DNA from 4 places in the Halarsenatibacter silvermanii genome. Region 3 is predicted to be linked to each of the others. Evidence: riboswitches for the same ligand, from Rfam matches in the RefSeq annotation. Region 3 holds a riboswitch; each other region holds the start of a gene.
What was found. A riboswitch is a leader RNA that binds a small molecule or an ion and turns the genes downstream of it on or off. The one in region 3 is predicted to bind cobalamin.
Positions count from the first base shown of each region.

Region 1 (6,148 bases), on a different contig from region 3:
TGCACAGGCGCTGCATGAAATACAGGCTTACTCATCAATTAAACAGGTTTCCTCATTTGTAGTTATGGCATCTGTCGGGCAGGCGCGGGCACACTTACCGCAGACCACACATAAATCGTCAGAAATCACATATGCACCCGCCAGATCAGGACAGGCTCCAGCCGGACAGTCTTCATCATAGATATGAGCTTCATACTCCTGGCGAAAATATTTAATGGTGCTCAAAACAGGATTGGCAGCGGATTTTCCCAGACCACAGAGGGCGGTATCTTTTATATGCTCACCCAGCTCCTCCAGCAGCTCAACATCTCCTTTTTTGCCCTCACCGTCACAGATTCTCTCCAGTATTTCCAGCATTCTCTTCGTTCCTTCCCGGCAGGGAGTGCATTTACCGCAGGACTCGCCCTGGGTAAAATCGAGGAAAAAGCGGGCCACATCTACCATACACGTATCATCGTCCATGACAACCATGCCTCCTGAGCCCATCATCGAACCCACTTTCACAAGGAATCAAAATCTATCGATAGATCTAAATAATCTGCCGGAATACAGCCCCCAGATGGTCCTCCAGTCTGCACAGCCTTAAACTCTTTGCCCTCGTCCGGGCCACCTCCTATATCAAAAATAACTTCTCTGAGCGTGGTCCCCATGGGAATTTCCAGCAGACCGGTATTTTGAATTTTGCCGGTAAGAGCAAAAACCTTTGTACCCGGACTCTCCTCTGTTCCTATTTCTCTAAATTTATCTGCACCTTCTCTTAATATGAAAGGAACATTAGCATATGTTTCCACATTGTTTATATTGGTGGGCTTGCCCCAGAGACCCCTCTGAGCCGGATAAGGAGGTCGAGGCCTGGGCATTCCCCGCTTTCCTTCTATAGAAGCCATAAGAGCGGTCTCTTCTCCACAGACAAAAGCACCGGCTCCTTCTTTGATATGCAGCTGGAAATTATGACCGCTGCCAAAAATATCCTCGCCCAGCAGTCCGTAATCACGGGCATCTTTCAGAGCTTTTTCCAGACGTTCAATAGCGAGAGGGTACTCGGCTCTGATATAGATATAACCTTCATCGGCTCCGATGGCATAACTACCCACTATCATGCCCTCTATTACACTGTGGGGATCACCTTCTAAAAGGCTTCGATCCATAAAAGCACCCGGGTCTCCCTCATCAGCATTACAGACAATGTATTTTTTCTCAGACTGAGCCTGATGAGCAAAATCCCACTTGTGACCGGTGGGAAAGCCTGCTCCACCCCGGCCTCTTAAACCTGAGTTTTTTATTTCTTCAACGACTTTTTCCGGGCTCATCTCGGTCAGAGCTATACCGGCTGCTTCATAACCACCCCGGGCAATGTATTCATCTATATTTTCCGGGTCAATTTTACCGCAGTTTGCCAGCACAATCTGCTGCTGCTTTTTATAAAAGTCTATATCCTGGTAAGTCGGTATTTTCTCTTCAGTATCCGTTTCTCTGTATAATAATCTATCAACTGTCCTGCCTTTAAGCAGATGTTCTTCGACTACTTCCTCTATGTCAGCGACGTCGACCTCACAATAAAAAACGCCTTCAGGATATATAATTATTATTGGACCTTTTTCGCAAAAACCGTGGCATCCTGTTTCAACAATCTTTATTTCATCCTGTAGATCTCTATCTGCTAGCTGATCTTCCAGCTCAAATTTCAGCTTTTGTGCCCCGGCAGAGCTGCAGCCGGTTCCGGTACAGACCAAAACATGTGAGCGATAAAACGTTTCTTTCATCTGCCATTCCTCCTTTACCGGGTTGTTTGCTCTATTTAATATTAGTTTAATCTTCCAGGCGGGCTAAAGCCAGCTCCTCCACAATCTCTCCATTTATAACATGCTGCACTATTATCTTCTGCACATCCTCTGGATCCAGATGGCCATAGGTAATTCTGCTCTGATCCGGAAGTTTGACATCCAGCAGCGGTTCTTTTTCGCACATTCCTATACATCCTGTTTGAGTTACTGCAATGTCCAAATCTCTTTTTTTGATTTCATCAAGAACCGTTTTTAAAATTTCTCTGGCCCCGGCCGATATTCCGCATGTCCCCATGCCAATTATTATCTCGGGTTTTTCTTTCTTTGATCTGTTCTTTAAATCCTCTTTAACTTCTTTGCGTAATTCTCTCAACTCATCCAGTGACTTCAAGTATCTCACCTCCAGAGGGAATTTATCAATCTATAACTAAATGAGATCAGCCTCTAACCTCAGCGATATTATCTCTCAGATATTCTTCCAGCCACTTTAAAATCCGGGGTTTCTGGATATCAACATCCTGCAGTTCTGCTTTGACTTCCCCGGTAGAAAAATAAAAACTCTGACCATCCTTTTGATGCTGGTAAATGATCTCCAGGTCGGGATTTACCGCGATTAAAGAGACCAGCGTTTCAGCGATAGAACCCAGGGGAGGACGGTCCAGATGGTCATATTCAAATTCGGCAGTTACAGAAGTCCCTTCACCCGGTTTAGAATCAATTCTGAGACTGCCTCCACACAATTCAGCAGTTTCCTTGAATAGAGAAAGCCCCAGCCCCACCTCTCTGGTCTTTCTGGTGGTCACAAAAGGATCAACAATTTTTTCTACACTCTCTTCATCTATCCCCCGCCCATCATCCAGTATGACTATCAGCAAAATATTTTCCGGAACGTCCTCCTTGATTTTGATCTCTATCTGGCCGGCCCCGGCCCGGATGGAATTCTGAGCAATATCCAGCAGGTGAAGAGACAGTTCTCTCATGATTTATACTGATTTAAAATTTCCGGCACCTCGTCGGGGGTAAGTCGGCCGTATGTTTCCTCGTTGATCATAATTACAGGAGCCAGACCACAGGCTCCGATACAGGCTACTGTCGAAAGAGTGAATTTCAGATCATCTGTCGTTTCACCGCTGCTGATTCCCAGCTCTTTTTCCATCTCCCTGACAATTTCTTCTGCCCCCCGAACATGACAGGCGGTGCCTGTGCAGATTTGAATGATATGTTCACCCCGGGGCTGCAGATGAAATTGTGTATAAAAAGTTACAACCCCATATATTTCACTCATAGAGAGGTCAAGATGACCGGCAATCCTCCTCAAAGCATCCTGAGGCAGGTAATCATATTCCTCCTGAGCTTCCTGTAATATGGGGATTAAATGCTTTTCTTTTTGCTCATTTTCAAAAAGCTGCTCATTTTCACTGCTTTTTTCATACTCAGTTAAAATCTCCTCCAGAGGCTGCAAAAATTTCTGCAGGTCTTCTCTTTGCTCTCCGCACTGGCAGTCCATATTGGATACCTCCTGTTTTTTTAATAATTTCCCCCAGCGATTTCGATCTCTTCCTGGGTCTCCCTGTTGATTATCAGTGATATTGCTATTGTATGCATGTATCCACCCACTATTTACGCATTTTTCGTTCCAGAATTGCCCAAAACCAAAAATAAATGCTCAAAACCCGGCAAAACGTCCTGGTTCAGGCAGTTACAGGAATTTTGATCTGTTGATCTCGCCCTGAAAAATTTGAGGCAGATAAGTTTAAATCGTCATCGCACATGTTTATATGAATATATTTTTGTGCATCCGGTGCCTTTGTGTTTGTTTTAATGTGCAGGTGGGTTTAACAATACAGCCACAGTAAGACATCTAAAAAAAATTAGGTTCTTCTCCAGAAATCGTTTGTAAAACTAAAACTCATTTTCAACGAAAAAACAAAAAAATACAGGGGGCTTAAAGCTCCCTGCCAACATAAAATATTCGACTCTGAGGATTTTAGAATAACCATCCTTCTTCTTCCTCGATCTCCATATAAAAGGCGGAATTATAACGAATTCTGTCATAATCTTCCCCGCCAAACTCACCCTCTTTTTCTGTATCTGTCAGGTTGCTGACATGAATAAACCAGACCCCCTCCTCTTCAGGGGTGAAAACAAATTCGCCCTTCTCATCTGTGGTGTAGGTCTGCACCTCTTCCAGAGGACTAACAACTGACAGAGATTGATCAGCGGCCGGTTCTCCCTCATACAGGACCTGCAGGGTGATCTCCTCACCCGCATTATTTTGAATGTTTCCTGCGCTAACCACTTCAACTGCCAGATCTGTCTCGGGAACAGCCAGATCTTCCTCGTCAGCCGAAACTTTCAGCGGAGCTTTGGCATCATAATAACGCAGCTGTTTGCCATCACCATCATCGGTTCTATCCACTACCGGCCTTTTGCTGGTAAAAGTCAGCCAGTATATGCCCGCTTCTGATGGGGTAAATGCTGCTGAATAGGCCTCCTCCATTTCCCTGGTAAATCCCAGCTCCTTTTCGGAACCATCAGGTTTTATAACCTTCAGCTCGCCATTTTCCAGCTCAGCAAAAAATGAGTGTTCATAATCATACATCTCAGGAAAATGCCCGAAACTTATTTCTATATCAACTTCCTCTTCAACTTCGATCTGCTGAGGAAAATCCAGAATAATTTCATGGGCCTGGATCTCTTCAGCGATACCCAGGAAGTTAAACGTCAGGATAATTACTGAAATCGTTAAAACTATGGCTAATTTCTTGAGCATATTTAATCCTCCTTTGTAAATGTTATAAATTTAATACAGCAGTTGTGATCGTTTCATTCCCATGATTATACCATTTATTCACCTCCCTTTTTCTTGCAATTTTATCAGCAGCCGGCATTTATTCTGCGGGCCAAAATAAATAAATCTCAACCCGATAGAGGTTGAGTGAGATAAGGATAAATATCCAATTCGGCTGAAACCCTTAATTCCTTAATCCTGGAATAATCGATTATACATTCATATAAAGCTCAATAAAACATCATCCAGGCCGAATCAGAATATTCTCACCTACTCTTCCTGCCATCGAAGAATTGTAGGAAGATAACCAGGCAGGTCTCCTGACTTCCAGCTCATCCCTGAATTTATGCCTTCCCTGAATACACTGGTATTCAAGTGGCCTTTTAAATCCAGGAAAATATACAAATGCTTGCTGGTTACAGTGGCGGGCCCGCTCAGGATTTGCACCTGATTCCCTATTCTCCTCCGGCCGTGACCGGAGGCACCCGGCTTCTGAAATATTAAGTTTAAAAATTTCGTGTTATTATTTGTTTAAAGATAACACAGAATTCTCCTGCAAAAATACTAAAAAAGCTCGATAATAACCCGGACAATCATCCAGGCAAATTATTCAGATATTCTGCTGCTTCCCGGACGTCTCGAGGGGGATTTTCCAGCCGCTTCAAATCGACCCCTTCCAGCTCCTGCAGCAGCTCCATGATCTTCGGAAGCCGCAGATCAGCTTCTTCGATCATATCCGGCCGGGCAAATATTTCATAATCCCCGCTGTAGAAAATTTCCCCTTTTTTCATAATAATAATTTTATCGGCCCATTCTACTGCAAAATCTAAGTCATGGGTTACCACGAGAAGAGTTTTGCCCTCCCCATACAGATCGGCCAGAATCCGGCGCAATGTTTTCTGGCCGGCAGGATCAAGATAGGAGAGAGGTTCATCAAAAATAACTATTTCCGGCTTAACCGCCAGAATACCGGCTATTGCCGCCCTTTTTTTCTGACCATAACTGAGATGATGAGGATTTTTATCCTGCAAATTCAATATATCGACAGATTTTAAAGCCTGCTTTACCTTTTTATCAATTTTATCCCTGTCCTGCCAGCCAAAGTTGACCAGTCCAAAAGCAACATCTTCATAAACAGTTGTGGAGAAAACCTGATCATCAGGATCCTGCATAACCAGGCCGACCAGTTTTCTCACCCAGTCTTTATGCTTTTCACCTATCTTTCTGGATTTGATATATACTTCCCCTTTTTGAGCCAGATAAAGAGCATTGAGGTGAAATAAAAGGGTTGATTTACCGGCACCATTTGGTCCCAGTACAGCCACCCGGGAGTTGGGCTTTACAGCAAAGTTGACATCCTGCAGAGCCTCAGTCCCATCATTATAGGTATAAGCCAAATTTTTTACTTCTATAATTCGATCCATTCTATCCTCCAAAACACGTTACGCCTTTCTGGCTTTATAAAATTTGCCAGCGCCCGCAATTAACAGCAAAATTCCCACCCCTGTAGAAGTCCTCAACCACAGAGGCAAAACCTGCAGAAAATTCTTGTTCTCCTGGTCGGACTCAGGCG
Region 1 is NZ_FNGO01000017.1:19,501-25,648, reverse strand. Features, by position in the region: partial or broken gene BLT15_RS09320 (4Fe-4S binding protein) at 1-24, opposite strand, end outside; partial or broken gene nuoF (NADH-quinone oxidoreductase subunit NuoF) at 31-1,763, opposite strand; gene BLT15_RS09310 ((2Fe-2S) ferredoxin domain-containing protein) at 1,810-2,175, opposite strand; gene BLT15_RS09305 (ATP-binding protein) at 2,222-2,764, opposite strand; gene nuoE (NADH-quinone oxidoreductase subunit NuoE) at 2,761-3,291, opposite strand; gene BLT15_RS09295 (DUF4198 domain-containing protein) at 3,772-4,557, opposite strand; cobalamin riboswitch at 4,869-5,079, opposite strand; gene BLT15_RS09290 (ATP-binding cassette domain-containing protein) at 5,169-6,011, opposite strand; gene BLT15_RS09285 (hypothetical protein) at 6,018-6,148, opposite strand, start outside.
Region 1: linked by a shared signal. The riboswitch ahead of BLT15_RS09295 (DUF4198 domain-containing protein) and the one ahead of BLT15_RS06295 (ABC transporter substrate-binding protein) in region 3 are both predicted to bind cobalamin.

Region 2 (6,148 bases), on a different contig from region 3:
AAAACTCCTCTCTGAATTTTTCAAATAAAAACACCGAATTCCAGCTCAAAAAATAATACCATTAGCAGAAAGCCGCAGGAAAAAACCAGCACATCGCCAGCAGAAAACTCAAGCTCATCCTTCACATAAAATTCCCCTTTGAAACCGCGGGCCAGCATGGCCTGATAAACTCTTGCGGCTCGCTCATAACTTTTAATGAGCAGCATACCGATCAAAAATGCATAAGTTTTGTAGCAGTGCACTGAGGTTGCAGGCGTAAAACCCCGGCCCTCAACGGATTTCTGCATATTGCTAAATTCATCTTGGAGCACAAAAATATAGCGGTATACGAAGAAAAATAGATAAATAAGTTTTTTGGGGACATGAAAATATTTAAGAGCCTGCATTAATGAAGATACTGAAGAAGTTGAAAGCAGAGCAAAAACTGCCAGCATGACGGCATTGGACCGCAGAGTGATGCGCAGAGCATAAATAATACCATCGGAAGTTACTGTAAAAGGGCCAGCTGCTGCCAGCACCTCTCCTGGATAGGTAAAAGGTATCAGAATCCAGATACTGACTATAAAAATATTCAAGAGCGAAAGACGTTTGATCACTTTTTTTGTTCTTAAACCAGCCGCCAGGACCAGCACCAGAGAAAAAACGAGAGCTGAGACGAGCATAAATAAATTCTTTCCTGCAGCCGTGACTGCGGCCATCATCACCAGGATTACTATTTTTATCCGGGGATCCAGGCTGTGAATAAGACTATCTCCCCGGGAAAATTCAGCAGTAAGCATAATTTCCCGCCTCGCTTATCATTTTATCGCTGACAGCTTTTCCGTTCTCATAATTCCCGGTTTTACTTTCAGCACAAATACTACCAGCATTCCGCTCAAAAAACCTTCAATTATGATTACAGGCAGATGAGAAACAAAAATTAAACCGGCCAGCTCACTGAACGCCCCGGCGTCCGACAAAATCAGAGTTAAAACCACCATCAATACCGTAAGTAAAACCGCCAGCGCCCCGCTCAGTGCTGCCGCTGCACCTAAAATCTTTTTATTCGCCCGGCTTTTGGCAAAAACCAGTCTGAATAAATAACCAGCCAGAACAGCCGGTAAAGCCACATTGACAAGATTGACACCTAATACAGTAAAGCCACCGTGCTGAAATAAAACCGCCTGCAAAAATAAAGCTACCAGCATTGCCGGAAAAGCCACCCAGCCGAGTAATATGCCGGCAATTCCATTTAAAATCAGGTGCACACTGCTGGGCCCAAGAGGAACATGGATCAAAGAGGCCACAAATAAAGCCGCACTTACTATGGCCGCCCGGGGAATCTGATCTTCATTCATATTTTTGAGACCGACCGCCACCCCGGCTGTGCCCGCCGCCATCCCGGCCGCCAGAACAGGTGCCGACAGTACTCCCTCTGAGATGTGAATAATTCACCACTCCTTTGTTAAATTAATTTAAACCGCCCGGAATTAAATTTTCAATAAAAAAACCCCACCTTCAATGACAGGTGGAGAGGAGTAAAAATTAGGCAGGAGGCTAAATAAAAAAACTTACAAATTGAAACTAAAAAACATTCAACCCCCAATCTGAATCAAAATAATCCCAGCTGAGGGTAATTAGCGGGTAATAAACAAACAGAAAACAATAATCCTGCTCTAATTCCCTACCTTTCTTGCCATCGAAGAACAAGTAGGTCAATAGGCCAGCGGGCAGGTCTCCTGACTTCCAGCTTAAATCTGAATTTATCCCTTCCCTAAATACTAAAATATTTAAGTGGTCTTTAAATTCAGATTGATGCCGGTTACAGTGGCGGGCCCGTTCAGGCTTTGCACCTGATTCCCTATTCTCCTCCGGCCGTGACCGGGGGCACCCGACTGCCTTATATTAAATTTTAATTTTTTAGCTCACTTTTTTACGCCTCATTTTTTATATTCAATGATAACAGAAAGATTTCCTGCAAAATAATCAAAATCTTTGCCCGATCATCTATCTATCTCCTGATAAACCAGCAGATATTATGACATTAAGATATAAAGTGATGTCCACCACAGCAGGGAAATCCCCCAGTGAAGTTCCCCCGAGGTATCGGGCAGTAAGTTAAGATATGGATCTTCTTGTCTTCAGTTGGCTGATGGGTGTGTAAAAACCTCATTTAGTTGTACTGTAAGATATAAAGCTGCGTTCACAATGAAATTTTTCCCCGGCATAAGTTTAATTTTCGGCCAGATAATGGTTATCATAGCATTCTATAATATACTCGAACCTTCCACTTTTTGTTACCGGAATTTTGTCTGCCATACAAAATTAAAACAGTATAAAAAAAGAAATGCCGCCTTTTCAGGCAGTGAAGACCCGATGTTTTTAACACCGGAAGCAATAGCATTAAGAAGAGTTGAAACCACTTTAAATATTTACTCACATGTTTCTATGAAGGAACAGAGATAAAGCAGTTGAGATACTTCAAAAAGCCGGGAAATAATAATTTCGGGTTCGAAATTGGTGCAAGTAATAATTTTAAAGGCCTCGCCAGTTATTTTGGCGGGGCCTCTTTTCGTTGATATATGAATAAATAAAAATGGTGCGCCCGACAGGATTCGAACCTGTGACCTACGGATTAGAAGTCCGTTGCTCTGTCCGGGCTGAGCTACGGGCGCACTGTAAATATATTATTTTTTCCTACTTCACAAGATATCCTATCATATTAGATAAACTTAGTCAACAGTCTCTGTCATTTTCAAACTATTCTGTTCAAAGTTCATCTTATAATTCAGAAACATAATCCAGTATCTCATCGTAATCATGGGCTATACTCGCGCCGGCTTTTTTCAACCTCTCCATCTTGTGTGAGGGTTTGCTGCTTTCATCTTCAATGATGGCTCCAGCATGGCCAAAAACGGTGCCCTGCGGCATCTCCTCGGTGAATTTACCGGCCACGTAAACTATCAGCGGCTTGGTGAAGCCGCCCCTCTCCAAAAACTCCGCCACATCTCGCTCAAAATGGGTGCCGGGCTCGGAAAACATCACCACAGCTTCAGTCTCCTCATCCTGCTCGAATAATTTCAATAAGTCTTTAGGCGGCGATCCTATCATCGGGTCTCCGCCGATTCCTACCGAGGTTGAAACTCCCCTGCCAGCTCTTTTTATCATCCAGGAAGTTTCAGCAGTCATGCCTCCGCTGCGTGAAATAACACCTACATTGCCGGGAACAAAGCATCTGTCGGGATTATCCCCACCTATAGCTCCCAGTTTGACTCTGGCAGCGGGATTTATCAGTCCGACCGTATTCGGACCGATAATCCTGGCGTCAGCTTCACCGGCCAGATGAAGAATTTTCACCACATCCTGCTGGGGAATATTCTCCGTTATTATGACCATCTTCTTTATCCCGGCTGCGAGAGTTTCCCTGACAGCATCGAGGACGAAGGCCGGGGGAACATAAATGAGAGAGACATCGACTTCATTGTCCTTGCTGGCTTCTCTCACGGTATCAAAGACCGGGACTCCGGCCACTACCTCCCCGCCTTTGCCGGGAGTAACTCCCGCAGTTATATCGGTCCCGTAATCCTGCATATGTCCGGCCACCATGGAAGCTTCTCTGCCGGTAATGCCCTGTATTAAAACTGAAGTGTTTTTATCAACCAGTATTCCCATTATTGCTCTCCCTCCTGCCGATTAAATTCTTCCAGTTTTTCCTTCATGAGCCTGCCGGCCCGGGGCATAGTGATATCCTCTCCGTGATATTCTATGCCGGCGCTTTCAAATATTTCTTTCCCGCGCTCATCGTTGACACCGGCAAATCTGACCATGACCGGAAATTCAGCCGGATCCAGCTCCTTCTCCTCCAGGGCTTCTTTTACACCCTGAGCAACATTATCGACCTGGGTGTTATTGGTGATGTTGCAGCAGACCAAAAGCCCTTCCACGCTATCCTTGGAGAGAATGGCTTTGGCCAGCCCCCGCACTTTTCTTACAGGGGGGTTGCCGCCGAATTCGGTGTAGTTGGAGGGGCTCAAACCCAAATTGATCAGGGTGTCGAACATAACAAGACTTCCTCCTCCACCGCCGCACATAAAACCCACCTCTCCTTCCTCGAGCTCTATATAGCGGGCCGTGCCGCGGTAAGGATCGCGCTCATTAACCTCAACCACTCTCTTTTCCAGCTCTGTCAGCGGCCTCCAGATGCGCTCACTTCCGACCTGGACGCGTTCAGAAAGCTCCTTCTGACGGAACATAGCCAGATCATCGGCGGCCATCACGCAATCGGCTCCTACCACCTCTTCTTTTTCTGTAACTACCAATGGATTTATCTCCAGGGTGGTGCAGTCATACTCATAAAAAGCCTCGAATAATCTTACGGTAATGTGGGTCAATTTCCTCAAAAGCTCGCCGCTGAAACCCAGCTCGCTCCAGAGTTCTCTGGCCCTGTAATCCGGCAGCCCCCGGAAGGGATGAACTCCGGCTTTTTTAATCCGCTCAGGATATTTTGAGCTCATCTCCTCTACATCAATCCCTCCCTCGGTGCTGGCTATGACCAGCGGCTGGCGATTTTCTTTGTCATAGATGATGGAGAGATAAAGCTCTGATTTTATCTCCAGCCTTTCCTCTATTAAAACTTTTTCGACGGGAAATTCCTGTACCGTCATACCGAGTATTTCCCGGGCAGCACTGCGGGTTTCCTGCGGATCTTCCGGAAATTTTATCGCTCCCGCTTTTTTTCTCTTGCCGGCCGGCACGAGTGCTTTGATTACCACATCGTCATCCAGTTTTCTGTGAATCTCTTCGGCCTCCTGAGGACTTTCAGCCACTCCGGAATTCGGGATGGGAAAACCTTTTTTTTCTATAAATTCCTTGCCCAGATGTTCAAGAACTCTGGCCATGAATATTCCCCCTAAAATTATGTAGTTTTTTAAAATAACTGCAGCTTCTCTTCTTTCAAAACTCTTATTCACAGAGTTTTAGCAGTTCTTTCGCTCTCCTGTATACAGGTTCATCGACCATCTTTCCTTCCACCTTCATCACACCGCCTGCTTTATCTCCGGATTCTTCAAAAGCTTTCACAATCCTGCGGGCCAGCTCGATTTCCTCCCTATCGGGCGCAAAAATCTCATTTATTATCTCCGCCTGGGCGGGGTGAACTGCCAGTTTGCCGTCAAATCCCAGCGCTGCCGCCCGGCCGGCATCTTCTCTCAACCCTTCTTTATCATCGATGTCGGCAAATACGGTATCCACCGCCAGTTTACCGGCAGCACTGGCGGCCATGACGAGCTGAGATCGAGCCTGCTGCAGCTCTTCTCCTGTACGCGTCCGGCTGACGCCGAGATCAAGGGCAAAATCCTCTCCCCCCAGTGCCGCTCCTGAAATGAGCTCAGAACTCTCCAGCATTTTCTCAAGATTGAGAACCCCTCTGGCTGTCTCCACCAGCAAAATTATATCGATATCGTCCAGCTCTACCTCAGACCTCCGGGAAGCCACCGCTTCCAAAACTCCCGTAAACCTTTGAATATCACCGGCTTTTTCGGCCATGGGCAGTATCAGCCCATCCAGAGCCGGTCTGATAGCCGCCCTGCAGTCTTCGGGCCACTGCTTTTTTAATGGTCCATTCACACGCACAAATATATCGGGATGTCCGACTGAATTTTCGAGCTCGATCAATCTGTTTTCCACCAGCTCCCGGGCTTTTTCCTTATCCTGAGAGGAGACAGCATCCTCCAGATCGAGAATTACTGCATCGGCCTGCACATCTTCGACTTTATTCAATATTTTTGCGTTATTTCCCGGCATAAAGAGCAGTGACCTCAAAAGCAAGTTTTATTCCTCCCTGTCAAAATAATTTTGTTCGAGCAGCAGCTTAACCCGCCTGAGCGCCCGGGCCCTATGACTTATTTCGTTTTTTGACTCTGTATCCAGCTCTGCAAATGTCATATCCAGATCGGGCAGATAAAAAAGCGGATCGTAACCAAAACCCCCTTCTCCTCTTCTTTTCTCGAGAATTCTGCCGCGGCAGATTCCCCTGACAGTATGCTCCCTGCCTGTATCAGGATCGACCAAAGCCGCTGCAGTCACAAATCGGGCGGTGCGGTTTTCTTCCCTGACACCTTCCAGCCTGGATAGAAGGTGATTGTTATTCTCCTCATAACTGGCTTGAGGA
Region 2 is NZ_FNGO01000017.1:13,001-19,148, reverse strand. Features, by position in the region: gene cbiQ (cobalt ECF transporter T component CbiQ) at 21-779, opposite strand; gene cbiM (cobalt transporter CbiM) at 798-1,421, opposite strand; cobalamin riboswitch at 1,692-1,890, opposite strand; gene BLT15_RS09270 (hypothetical protein) at 2,125-2,445, shown strand; tRNA gene BLT15_RS09265 (tRNA-Arg) at 2,577-2,654, opposite strand; gene BLT15_RS09260 (succinate--CoA ligase subunit alpha) at 2,761-3,651, opposite strand; gene BLT15_RS09255 (ATP-grasp domain-containing protein) at 3,651-4,877, opposite strand; gene BLT15_RS09250 (HpcH/HpaI aldolase/citrate lyase family protein) at 4,942-5,805, opposite strand; gene BLT15_RS09245 (XTP/dITP diphosphatase) at 5,809-6,148, opposite strand, start outside.
Region 2: linked by a shared signal. The riboswitch ahead of cbiM (cobalt transporter CbiM) and the one ahead of BLT15_RS06295 (ABC transporter substrate-binding protein) in region 3 are both predicted to bind cobalamin.

Region 3 (6,148 bases):
AAAATAATTATAAAAGCTGTGATAAAATATATCATCTTTAAAGCATGCAGGAGGTGTATATACATGTCAGAACTGCTCGAGACTATCGAGGAAGCCATTCAGGATGAACGGGATGCCCAGCAGAAATACAGGAAGTTGAAAAAACTGGCCGATGACGAAGAAACCCAACAGCTTTATGAGCAGCTGATCTCGGACGAAAAGCAGCACGAGAAAATACTCCGCTCCCGCTATGAAGCCCTGAAAGAAAGCAGAGAGTGAAGTTCGTGGCGATTTATTCTCTGCTCACCGCGGCAGCTATCTTGCTGGCGATATTGTTTTATAGACTAAACAGGAAGGTCAAAACTCATCAGCAGCAGATTGAATCTCAGAATAACGAAATAGCCGGGCTTGAAGAAGAGCTGGACAATAAGCTGACCAAAGCCCGCCGCATCCACCAGAGGCTGCTGCCTGATAATATCCCTCAGCCCGAAGATCTATTTATCAATACCTATTATCGCCCGGCTGAATACACCGGCGGCGATTATTACAATGTATTTCAAATCGATCACGGGGCCATGAGCTCGCTCTTAAACCAGTATCTGATCTATTATTTCGACGTCTCCGGACACGGCATAGACAGCACCCTGCTTTCCATATTCGTCAACGATGCTATCGAAAGCTATTTCAGGCTGCGGCATAATCCCGGCGAAAAAGTATCTACAGCAGAGCTGATGAATTTCATCGATCATCGGTATCAGGAAGAGGGCTTTCCGGACGATTATCTAGTCTGCCTTTTTTTGGGTCGGCTGGATCTCAACAATTATACCCTTTCTTACACCACAGGCGGCCTGCATTTTCCTGTCTTCCGTATCAGTCCGCAGAAAAATACAGAAGAGATACCCACGGGCGGCCTGCCCATCTCGACCGGGCTCGGCCTGCAAAAAGACGTCCGGCCCTTAAAGCAGATCACCCTGGAGAAAAACGATACTCTTCTTTTGACCACCGACGGTCTGCTGGAACAGCACCGGGAGGGAGAGATGTACTATGATGATCGGCTGGAAAAAGTTTTAAACGACTGCAGGAATCTGCCCGCTCCCTTTTTAAGAGAGGCGCTGAGACAGGATTTTGACGATTTTAACAGGGGCGAGCCGACCGATGATGATATAACCTATCTGGCCCTGGGGCGTCCGGGCGGAAAAATGCAGAGCTGGCAGCTGGGCGGGGACGATAAGCTCAAGGAAAAAGCCTCAGAGATCGTCGCCTTTATCGATAAAGGCTTCGGCCTTAAAGACGGCGCTGAATTGCAAAAGCTGCTGACAGAGCTTACCGGCTCTCAAAAAAGTCTGAATGAGCACAGCGCAGGGATAAGGGCTTTTAAAAACGATGATTACACCCTGCTGGAGCTGGAAGATAAAGCCGGCAGCATTGAGAACTGGAAAAAGCTTCTCAACCGGGACAATTTCACCGCCTTCGATATTCAGCGGGAAAACTTTAAGCCCCGAAAAGGACGGACAAATATAACCTATGATGATTTTTACCGCCGGCTTTATTTCCTGCAGTACAGGGACTGATCCGATTTATAAGCTTTTTTATAAGCCTTCTGCTTCCAGCTTTTTTTGCGCTTCTTTTTGCGCCTCATCCAGAGCTTTTTCGATCTCCTTTTCTCCCAGCAGAGCTTCGTGCATGACAGGAGTAAAGATATTATCTCTGAATTCGGAATACCAGGTCAGATAACGGCTGGGACGAAACCCGGCATATTCAATCTGTTCGGAGTAAGGCTCCATCAGCGGAAACTCTTCGGAGGGAAATTGGGGATGATCTTCGTAAAAATTTTTCACAGGAACATCGCTGCCGTGGTGGGTCAGATATTCCGCGGCCCCCTCTTTGCCCGCCATGTACTGCAAAAGCTCAAAGGCCCATTCGGGTGAGCGGGAAGTGCCGGCAACAGCATAGCCATTTCCTCCTAAAACAGTATAGCTCTCTCTTTCTATGCCGGGTATAAGACCTATACCCACCGAGTCAGAAATTTCCGAAGCCTCCGGATCGGTCGCCGGCCCGTAGACAAATCCCCAGTTGATCTCAAAAAGCTGTTCTCCGGAGGTGAAGTGATGATAATTATCCCAGTCGCTTACCTCCAGAGCTGCCTGCGGCACGATTTCCTTTTCCAGCATCTCCTTCATAAAGGTTAAAGCTTTGACACCGGCCTCATCGTTGAATGTCCATTCAGTTTTGTCCTCGTTCATCCAGCTGCCGTCGTGCAGTTTGAGCATGAGATCAAACCAGACCATGCCGTCTTCATGAGCGGAAACCCAGCCGGGGAAAAAGCCGTACTCGGCCAGCCCTTCGTCGATAGCCTTTTGGGACATATCTACCATCTCCTCCCAGGTTGCCGGCGGGGATTCATAGCCGAGTTCGTGCAGCATATCCTCATTGTACATAAACATCAAAGAGGCGGCCGTTATGGGCAGCCCCCACAATTGATCGTGAGAGCGCAGAGCTTCTAGAGAGCTGTCAAAATAAATCTCCGCAGCTTTTCCCAGCTCCGTTTCGGCGGCAATTTCCTCCAGAGGAATCAGCATTCCCAGCTCGCCCAGCTCAGCATGCCAGGAGGAACTGAGCCGGACGAGATCTACAGTATCTCCCGCCATGATGCTGGTGGTTATCTGATCCCAGAGTTCATCGTAGGGATACTCCCTCCACTCGATTTCTATCCCGTATTCCTCGGCAAAATCTGCCAAAACTCCCTCATAGGCTTCGGCATCGATGCCGGATTCACCGATGATGGTGAGCTTTTCCGGCTTTTCCGGCGGATTTTCTGAAGCCGCTGCCCTGCCCGCACAGCTCGTAATCGTCAGAGAAAACACCAGCAAAAAGACCATAAAGATACTCGTTTTGCATTTCATTTTTAATCCCCCATTTTTAAGTTGGTTTTAAAGTTTTGCAATATTTTATCTGCTGCAGTTATGTAAAAATCTCAGGGCAAATAAAAAAACCCAACCCCGACAGGTTGAGTGATGAGGTGAAAATACCAGACAGACCCGCCTTTTAACAACGAATAACCACGAATAATCACGGTCAATTCTGAATGGCTTCACCTACCATTCCCTGCCATCGGGGAACTGCAGGCAAAGCAATCAGGCAGGTCTCCTGACTTCCGGCCTTTATCCGGATTTGCCTTCCCCGCTTTTAAAAGCGAGTGGCAGAACAAAATCCGGCCTGACCGGTTACAGTGGCGGGCCCGTTCAGGCTTTTAACCTGATTCCCTATTCTCCTCCGGCTATACCGGAGGCACCTGAATGCATTTTGAATGCACTTTTGCATATTAATTTTTGCATATTATTTTTTTGGGTCTTAAGCTTTTTAACTCTTCTTTAGTACTTTCTCAATATCTAATTTTGAGATTCTATGCCATTTTCCTGCCCGAAACCCCTATTTTTATACTGTTTTCTCTATCTTTCATTCCTGAAATTGCTGGTGAAACTCCTCCACCCGCTCGTTGTACTCTTCCGCCTCCCGGTTGTGTTCGCCAACTTCCTGATTGACATCGTAAATTTCCCAGGCTTTTAAGGCCGCAAAAGCCAGATAAAAAGGCAGGGCATCGCTGCTGTCATCCCGGGTCAGCGCCATTCCCAGACTTGCTGCCTCTCCGGTCAGAAAAAGAGCTCCTTTAGGCCACCAGCTGTCAGCATAGGCATGGCCCAGCGAGGGCAGGGCCAGTCCGCGCAAAGTTGCCGAGCTTCTCGATTTGAACTCCATCGGTTCGAGTTCTCGCTCCTCCGGTTCCATATACTGCAGCTCCCAGTAGGCTTCTGTGTTGAAAAGCGCTTCGTTGCCCTCTAAATAATCGACGACCTTCCGGCCCCGGGCATCCTGGCGGGGCACCTCGGCTCCGGCCTCCAGCAGAGCAAATATTACCTCCTGACTGGAGGTGTTTTCAGCGGCCAGCATCAGGGCGGTCTTGTCGCGATATCCGGTTTTGTCGGGTTCAGCCCCTGCCCTGAGCATAAGCTCAAATAGTTCCGGTCTGTCGCTGCTCTCAGCCAGCATCATCAGAGGAGAGTATCCCCTGCCGTCCAGAATATTCGGATCGGCTCCCGCCTGTAAAAGCTTTTCGATCAGCTCGTAATCAGAAGCTTTTCTGTCCACGGCCAGATGCAGAGGAGTATTTCCCTCTCTATCAGCCGCATTGAGCTCCGGATCGCTTTTTTCGATGAGCACCGCCAGCTTTCGCCGGGCGGCCGGGCCGGTGATGAGATGATGTAAAACTGACCGCCCCTCTTCATCGGATGTATTAACTTCAGCTCCCTCCGCCAGCAGATATTCCATCACCCGCACCGATTCATTTTCGGCCGCTGTTTTCATCAAAGGCGTCTTGCCCGTCCGAGAGCGGCTTTCCAGCTCTGCTCCTTCTGCCAGCAAAAGAGAGATCATCTCCGTCCTCTCATTGTTAGCTGCTGCCCGCATCAGGGGTGTAATCCCTTCCCGATCGCCGGGATCAGGGGAAGCTTCGGCCTCTATCAACATCCTGGCATTATCTGTCTGTTCCCGGGCGGCGGCTCTGTGCAGGGCAGTCCTGCCCTGATCATCGCTGAGCCGGGGGGAAGCGCCCGCGTTTAAAAGCCTTTGCACAATCTCCGGGGAGGGGTCATTTTCCATAAGCAGCATAAGGGCTGTCTCCCCTTTTGGTCCGCGGCGATCGATTTCCGCCCCTCTGCTGATCAGAATTTCCACTTTATTCTCAGCTCCCAGCTCAGCGGCGCGCAAAAGCGGCGTATAGCCGGCATCGCTGGTTACATTGACGGCAGCTCCCCGCCAGATAATTTTTCTCATAACCTCAGGAGAAGGATTATGCCGGGCAGCATGGTAGAGAGCGGTTTGACCGTTTTTGTCCCTTCTTTCCATCCGGGCTCCGTAATCGAGCAGCAGATCGATAACTTCCGGCCGGCTGTTGTGGGCTGCTGCCACAATCAGGGGAGTTTTCCCCCTATCGTCGGTTTGATTCACATCAGCCCCATCTTTTAAAGCTTCCTCTATCTTTTCGGGAGTTTCTTCCTTAACCAGCTCCAGAAGATTTGATTCCGCTTCCACAACCGCTGTCAGGGCTGTCATCGCAAAGATAAAACCAAAAATTAGCATAAAAATCGCTGCCTTTTTGATCATGGTTTCCTCCCCTCCTCCTTTTTCTTTTTGAGCTCTGTCCTGCTTTCTCATAACAGGATCTTCTCTATATCTGCCGCCCACGCCAGAAGCTTTTCATCGCCGCCGGCATATCCAGCCAGCTGCAGTCCCATCGGCAGCCCCTCATCGCTGCCTCCGGCCGGCAGCGAGATCGCGGGCAGACCAGCATGAGTCCAGGGCAGATTCATCACCGGATTTCCGGTATCATCGATCCCCTCAGGAGCCGGTCCCGGGGCTGCCGGCGATATCCAGATATCTATTCCTGCTGTCTTCATCTTCTCATGCAGATTTTTTCGCGTCCGCTGCTGGCTCTTTTGAGCCCGCTGATAATCCGCGCTCGATACCGCCCGCCCCTTTTCTATGAGCTGAATCGATCCCTGACGATAATGGTCCGAATATTCTTCATACCAGTCCCGGTGAACTTCGGCAAATTCAAAGGCTACCAGCTGCCGATGAGCCCGGTTGATCCCGGCTATATCTGACAGAGACTCCGTCTTTTTGATCGGATAACCCGCCTGTTCGAGTTCTTTTTTCGTCTCCGCAAAGTTCCGCAGCCCCTCATTATCGGCCTGTTCGAGATAGGCATCAGCAGGTACCCCCAGCACCGGTTTTTTGCCCTTTTCTGCGCCCGGGGAATACTCCAGATCCTCATTATCTTCCTCCCAGCCCGGCACCAGCACCGCGGAAGCTTTTCTCATACCGCTTACATCCCGGGTAAAAAAACCGATATGATCGGCGGAGCTGGAGAACGGCAAAAGACCCTCGCGCGGGATGCGATCATAGGTGGGTTTGAAGCCAGCCACCCCGCAGTATGAGGCGGGACGGATTATCGAGCCCACGGTCTGAGTACCCAGAGCCAGCGGACAGTAGCCCGCAGCCACCGCGGCCGCCGAACCGCTGCTCGAGCCGCCAGGAGTGTGATCGAAATTGTGAGGATTGCGCGTGGGCCCGGGAGCAAAATAGGCGAATTCGGTGGTCACCGTCTTCCCCA
Region 3 is NZ_FNGO01000009.1:56,788-62,935, reverse strand. Features, by position in the region: gene BLT15_RS06305 (ferritin family protein) at 64-258, shown strand; gene BLT15_RS06300 (PP2C family protein-serine/threonine phosphatase) at 264-1,550, shown strand; gene BLT15_RS06295 (ABC transporter substrate-binding protein) at 1,569-2,882, opposite strand; cobalamin riboswitch at 3,100-3,290, opposite strand; gene BLT15_RS06290 (ankyrin repeat domain-containing protein) at 3,436-5,220, opposite strand; gene BLT15_RS06285 (amidase) at 5,187-6,148, opposite strand, start outside.

Region 4 (6,148 bases), on a different contig from region 3:
GAGTATGTTGAATATAGAGGTCAGCCAGTCTTAGGTCAAAATGAAGTCATACGTTACGGAGATACGGCAGCCGGTCTGATTATCGAGATTGATCAGGAGGAGATACTTGCTGGCACCCGTGATCTCAGAAACAATATGCTGATAACTATACTGGCATCCGGCATTATAATAGCCTTTTTCGCCTATTTTATAGCCAGAAGTGTGGCTAACCCCATTGTACTTTTGACCGGAGTCATCGAAAAAATTGCTGATTTAGACCTGACGTTCCAGGAAGATAGCAGGGCAACCGAATTTCTCGATAGAGATGATGAAATAGGTAGAATCACCCAATCCGTCGCCGATATGCAGCAGAATTTGATTGATTCTGTTGAGCAGGAGAAGAATATTGCCGAGAATCTGGCTTCTTCCAGCCAGCAGCTTTCGGCCAACAGCGAAGAGATGTCCGCCTCTGCTGATGAGATCAGCACGGCCATAGAGGAAGTCGCTTCGGGCGCAGAGGAGCAGTCAGCTCAGATAGATGAAACTCAGGAAAACATGGAAGATCTCAGCCAGGGTATAGATGCAGTGACCGAGCGCGCCCGGAATATGGAAGAAAAGGCAGATCAGGTAAGAGAAGAGGTTGACCAGGGCAATAATGCGCTGGAAAACTCGCGTCAGAAGATCGACAGCGTGGAGGAAAAATCTTCTCAGGTTGCTGAAGATATCAATAAACTTGGCGATCTATCCGACGAGATCAGTGAAATAGTTGAGCTTATCAGCAATATATCGGAACAGACAAATCTGCTGGCTTTAAATGCGGCCATCGAAGCGGCCCGGGCCGGACAGGCCGGACAGGGTTTCAGCGTGGTAGCTGATGAGATTAGAGAGCTGGCCGAAGAATCTTCACAGGCTACCGAGGAGATAGCTGGATTGATAGGGAAAATCCAGAACAGGGTCGATAGTTCTGTACAGCAGACCGAAGAGACTGTTGATGTTGTGGAAGAAAGCGTAACGGCCATCGAAGATACCCGCGATACCTTCACCCAGATAGAGGATGCTATAGAGGATCTCACCGATCTAATTCAGGATGTTACCGCCAGCGCCAATCAGATGGCGGTGGGCAGCAGTGAGGTATCGGCAGCTATGGAAGAGATTGCCGCGGTCAGCGAGGAAGTTTCCGGCAACGCTGAAGAAGTTGCCGCCGCCAGCGAGGAACAGAGCGCTTCCACCCAGGAAGTCGTCAGAGCTTCGGAAGATCTTGCTGAGATGGCTCAAAAGCTTAATGAACTGACAGATGAATTTGAAATTTAACTGGAGATGATTTTTTGGATATCAAAGATTTGCTGGATAAGCAAAAGGCTAAATATTACAGGACAAAACAGGGGAAGAAAATCTTCCTCAAAGGAGATAAAGCCCGGGAAGTTTTTATTTTACTCAAGGGTACGATAGCTATCTTTGATTCCCAATCTGATTTTAATCGCGAGATGATGGCAGAAAAGATTTCCTCGGGGGAGATTTTTGGCGAGGGAGCTCTGGTAAAAGAAAAAAAACATCTTTATAGCTCGGTAGCTCTTAAAAAAAGCCTATATGCAGGTCTTGAAGCTCAAGATTTTGAATATCTGCTGGGAAACTCCGGAGAGCTGAGAGAAAAATTATTCGCCGCTCTTTCGCGCAGAAAGAAAAAGCTCAACCAGGATGATTATGAGAAAGTTATCGTAGAGCTGAAGGGGAAGCTTCCCCCCTCTGAAGATAGCAGGGTCGTTTCCTCCGGGGAGAATGAAAGCAGCAGTCTCGGGGAATGGAGTTCGGATTATTTGCCAATGGATGGTATATATTTATCCGGGCACAGGGAGATAAGAGAGGAAATTTCTTCTGATGCTGAAAATTTTGCGAAATACATCTTCTCCAAAACCCGGAAATGTCCGGTCTGTCAGGCTGAAATCGAGGTCAGAAAAATAAGAAAATCCCGTCTGAGTCTGGATGAGATGCGCAGCGACCTGCGGCAGATATACTCTAACTTCAAGCCCAGCTGGTATTATATCTGGACCTGCCCCTACTGCTTTTATACGGCCCCCAAAAATGATTTTGATGAGCTCTGCAGAAAAAATGAATCTCTGCTGGAAAAGAAATTTAAGGATGTAATTTTGGAGACTGAAGATGAAAAAGTTAAGGCCGGCTATAGTGTGCCGAGAAAATTAAATGAGGTTTTTCGAGCTTATTATACTGCCCTGAGACTTTTTGATTTTCTCGAAGTTGAGCACGACAAACCGGGAGCGGCCTGGATTCGGCTCAGCTGGCTGTATGAAGACGCAGGGTTTGAGAAGCTCCAGGCAAAAGCTGCTGAGCGAGCTCTTTATCATCTGGAGAAATTTTATCTTCACGGTGATACCGGCAGATTATCCCAGGAAGCAGAACACAGAATCGTTTTAATGCTCTCTGACCTGATAATAAAGCACGACGAAAAACCTGAAAGAGCTTTAAAGATGCTCGACAGTTTGATAAGAGCTGATCATATAAAGAGAGTTTATAGAAGATTGGCCCGGGAAAAGTTCCGCGAATTAAAAGATAAAAATAGATAAATTTAAAGCGTGACTGGGGGTAATTTTATTTGTCTGCACTTTATCAGCAGTTAAATGATAAATTTTCCTCGCTTAGAAGAGAAAATTATAATAAATCTTCGCTGGTGGCGGTCAGCCACGCCATAGAGGATGTTGTCATGGAACATAAATTGCCGGCCTGTATGTATGTTTTTTTTCAGAAAAATGAATTCTTTGCCAGCGAACGCGATAGGTATCTCAAACTTGATGCTGTTTGTTCCGGACTTTATCTGTTCGCAGATGAATTTAGCCCGGATTTAAAGGTTAATTTCAGCGAAAGCACTCACTTTTTTGATATCAAAGAGTTTTCAGCGAAAATCAGAAAAGATCTGCTGCAGGAATGGGCAGTCATTGTGGATCATCCCGTTCACTCCATGGCGCTGGTCACCCAGGAAATGCCTGATAAACAGCATATGGTCGGCGATTCTTTTCGTATCTTCAAAGGCAATTTGTTTTTTGAAAAAGATATAGTCAGAAAGTCGGCCGAGATAATCAAGGGATTTATTCGACAGGATTATTCCCCCGGTTTTTCAGAAAGGAATTTTGCAGGGGCTGATGAGAAGGAGGAGAAGAATAATTCTTTTTCGTGTTCACATAGCTTTGCTGAAGGTGAAAATCTGCGTTCAGATCAGATCATAGAACATTTTCTCAGCAACGCTCTACAGGGGATAGAGGAAAAAGTAAATCAGCTGGCCAATCAAAATGTAATGCTCAGCTTCACCCTGGAAGAAAATGAAAAAAGGACCAGAGAGATAGTTAAAAGGCTCTGTTTTGCCGCAGAATATAGAGATGAGGACACAGCACTGCATCTGGCCAAGATAGGAGTCTTTTCAACCCTTGCTTTCTCGCTGGTGACCTCTGATGAGGAAAAGCTTGAGAGGATGTATTATGCTTCATTAATGCATGATGTGGGGAAAATAGGAATCCCCGATCGTATTTTATTTAAATCCGGAAAATTAACCGATGAAGAGTACGAAAAAATAAAAGAACATCCTTCTATAGCGGGCAATATTCTCAGGGGAAGTGACCACGAGCTCATCAAAATGGCCAAAAGAATTGCCTGTACACATCATGAACGCTGGGACGGTGAAGGCTATCCCAGGGGACTGGCGGGAGAAGAAATACCTCTCGAAGGCAGAATTGTTGCTATAGTGGACGTTTTCGATGCTCTGGTATCAGAGCGAGTTTATAAGGACAGCTATCCGGTCGAAAAAGCTGTAGCGATAATGAAAGATGATCGAAACAAGCACTTCGATGGTGAGTTGCTGGACCTTTTTCTGGAAAATTTAGACCAGATAATTTCTTATAAAAACAAACTTGAAGCCAATTTTGCCGGCCTTCCAGAAAATGAAGTCGCTTCTCACTATTTTAGACTACATCCTGAATTTTCACTTCTATCAGCAGAAGAGATACCCCAATATGAGGATTTTATTGACAGAACTCAAAAAGATTCCTCGCCGCCATTCAACATCCTGTTTTCTGACTGAAGCTACGCGCAGCTGCAGTTCTAATCTCTATTTACCGGCAATTATTATCGGAAGTACAGAGTATTCGGTTGTGTAGAAATTTTGATAGCAAAGGTATCAATCCCAGAGCAACGAGGGATAGTATGACCCGGGGATCCATTAAATTTGCTGCTTTATTAATTTCGTTGATCTGTCTGCCGGCATTTACAAAAATGATGATGCCGGGAAGATGGCCTATGAAGCTAACCCAGAGAAATGTGAAAGTCTTTACAGGAGTGAAGGCAAAAAAGGAGTTTATGATAAAAGAAGGACACAATTCACTCAATCTTAAAAGAAATAGAAGAGAGGCCCCGTATTCATCCAGGAGCTGTTCCAGAGAGTGAAAACGCCCGGCAAATCTTTTTTTGGCCGGGTCTTTAAAAGCGTACCTGCTGAGCAGGAAAACTGTTAAAACCCCCAGATTAACTGACAGTGAAACCAGCGCCACTGCCAGCCAGAAATTAAAAATGGCGCCGCCAACTATAGATAACACACCGGTTCCGGGTATGGATATGACGGCGAAAATATAACGGACCAGCAGAAAAATTACTATTGAGAGCAGCAAATGATTCTGGCTTAAGGTGTTTAATCTGCTGATATTGTCCTGAAACCATTCCAGACTGAAGCCGCTGTCAAAAAGCATAAAATACATCATTAACGCTGCTATAACAAATATAAAAAGGCGAATCATATTTTTGCGACTAATCTTAAATGCTGTCAGAAGCCTATCCATGGCAGCCCCCTCCAAACACAAAAACCCGGCCTCGACAGCCGGTGGCAGGATAATCATGGACACTGCTGACCGATGAAAAATAATCTTCCGGAAGCAGGGCTGATCCAGCCAGCAGCTGATTTGATTACCTGCTGCCCCCTGCCGACGAGGGAAAGAGCAGGTTTCGGTGCCGGGCAGGTTTCCTGACTTCTGGATAACAAAACCTGACATAACGACAGATTCCTTCCCTAACGTTTAACTTACTTTAGGTGGCAGATTGCCATCAAATCCAGTTACAGTGGCGGGCCCGTTCAGGTTTTACACCTGATTCCCTATTACCTCCCGGTCACGACCGGGAACACCCGACTTAAATTTTATAATTCTTTTTCAAAATTAAATTTATAGATGCAGGATCATATTCCTGCTTAAATTATCATATATATTGTATTCTGCGAGAAAATATTCTTTTGGATACCTGTATACAGGTATTTATTTTGCTTATGACTTTATTTTATTTGTTTCGTATTTTATCATGTTAACAGGTTAATCGAAATATCCTTCCCCCCTAAAAAAGCGTCTGATCACTTCCGGATATCTTTTATAATTTTGCAATCCTAACCCCCCAATCCCAGGGTACTTCCTGGGCACCTGCGTTTCAGGATTCATACCTCCTGAGATGCAGGTATTTTTTTATTTCAGTTTTCTATTTTTTATTGCCATCATTGTAATATCATCTCCTACTGGAGTTTCACCTCGAAACTGCTTTAAACTTTCACAGGTTTTATTAATTAAAGTCTCTGGTCTTCTGTAGTCCAGCGCAGTTATCAGTTCCATCAGCCTCATCTCTCCATACATCTCCTCTGAGCTCTCCGCCTGACGTTGTTCTATCAGACCATCTGTATAAATTAAAAGAGTTGAGTTTTCAGAAAGAACAAACCGGCAATCTTCATATTTTTGCTCTGAACGGGTGGTGAGATAAGAAATAGGGGGACCGGAACACTTCAGGCTGGCCGGTCTGCTGCTTTCGATGATCAGCTTGGGCGGAAAATGAAATCCGGCGTTTACGAGATTTATCTCATAGTTCTCGATATCCATAACTCCCATGACCAGCGAGATAAAATAATCAGCGGGAAAATCTTCTTCGCTGAAGCGCCTGGAGATGTAGTTAACGATATCAGCGGGCTTGATTTCATCGGAATTTGAAGCTGACAAAAGATAAGAGTTTATTGCTTCCCGCAGGAATATGTTGAGAATTGAACTGCTCAGATCGTGACCGCTCACGTCGGAAACATAAAATATCAATTTATTTTCGAGTTTTACGTAATTGTAAAAATCGCCTCCCAGTCTGTTGGCCG
Region 4 is NZ_FNGO01000020.1:23,137-29,284, forward strand. Features, by position in the region: gene BLT15_RS10000 (methyl-accepting chemotaxis protein) at 1-1,290, shown strand, start outside; gene BLT15_RS10005 (DUF2225 domain-containing protein) at 1,305-2,558, shown strand; gene BLT15_RS10010 (HD domain-containing phosphohydrolase) at 2,588-4,063, shown strand; gene BLT15_RS10015 (TVP38/TMEM64 family protein) at 4,095-4,871, opposite strand; cobalamin riboswitch at 4,970-5,174, opposite strand; gene BLT15_RS10020 (SpoIIE family protein phosphatase) at 5,484-6,148, opposite strand, start outside.
Region 4: linked by a shared signal. The riboswitch ahead of BLT15_RS10015 (TVP38/TMEM64 family protein) and the one ahead of BLT15_RS06295 (ABC transporter substrate-binding protein) in region 3 are both predicted to bind cobalamin.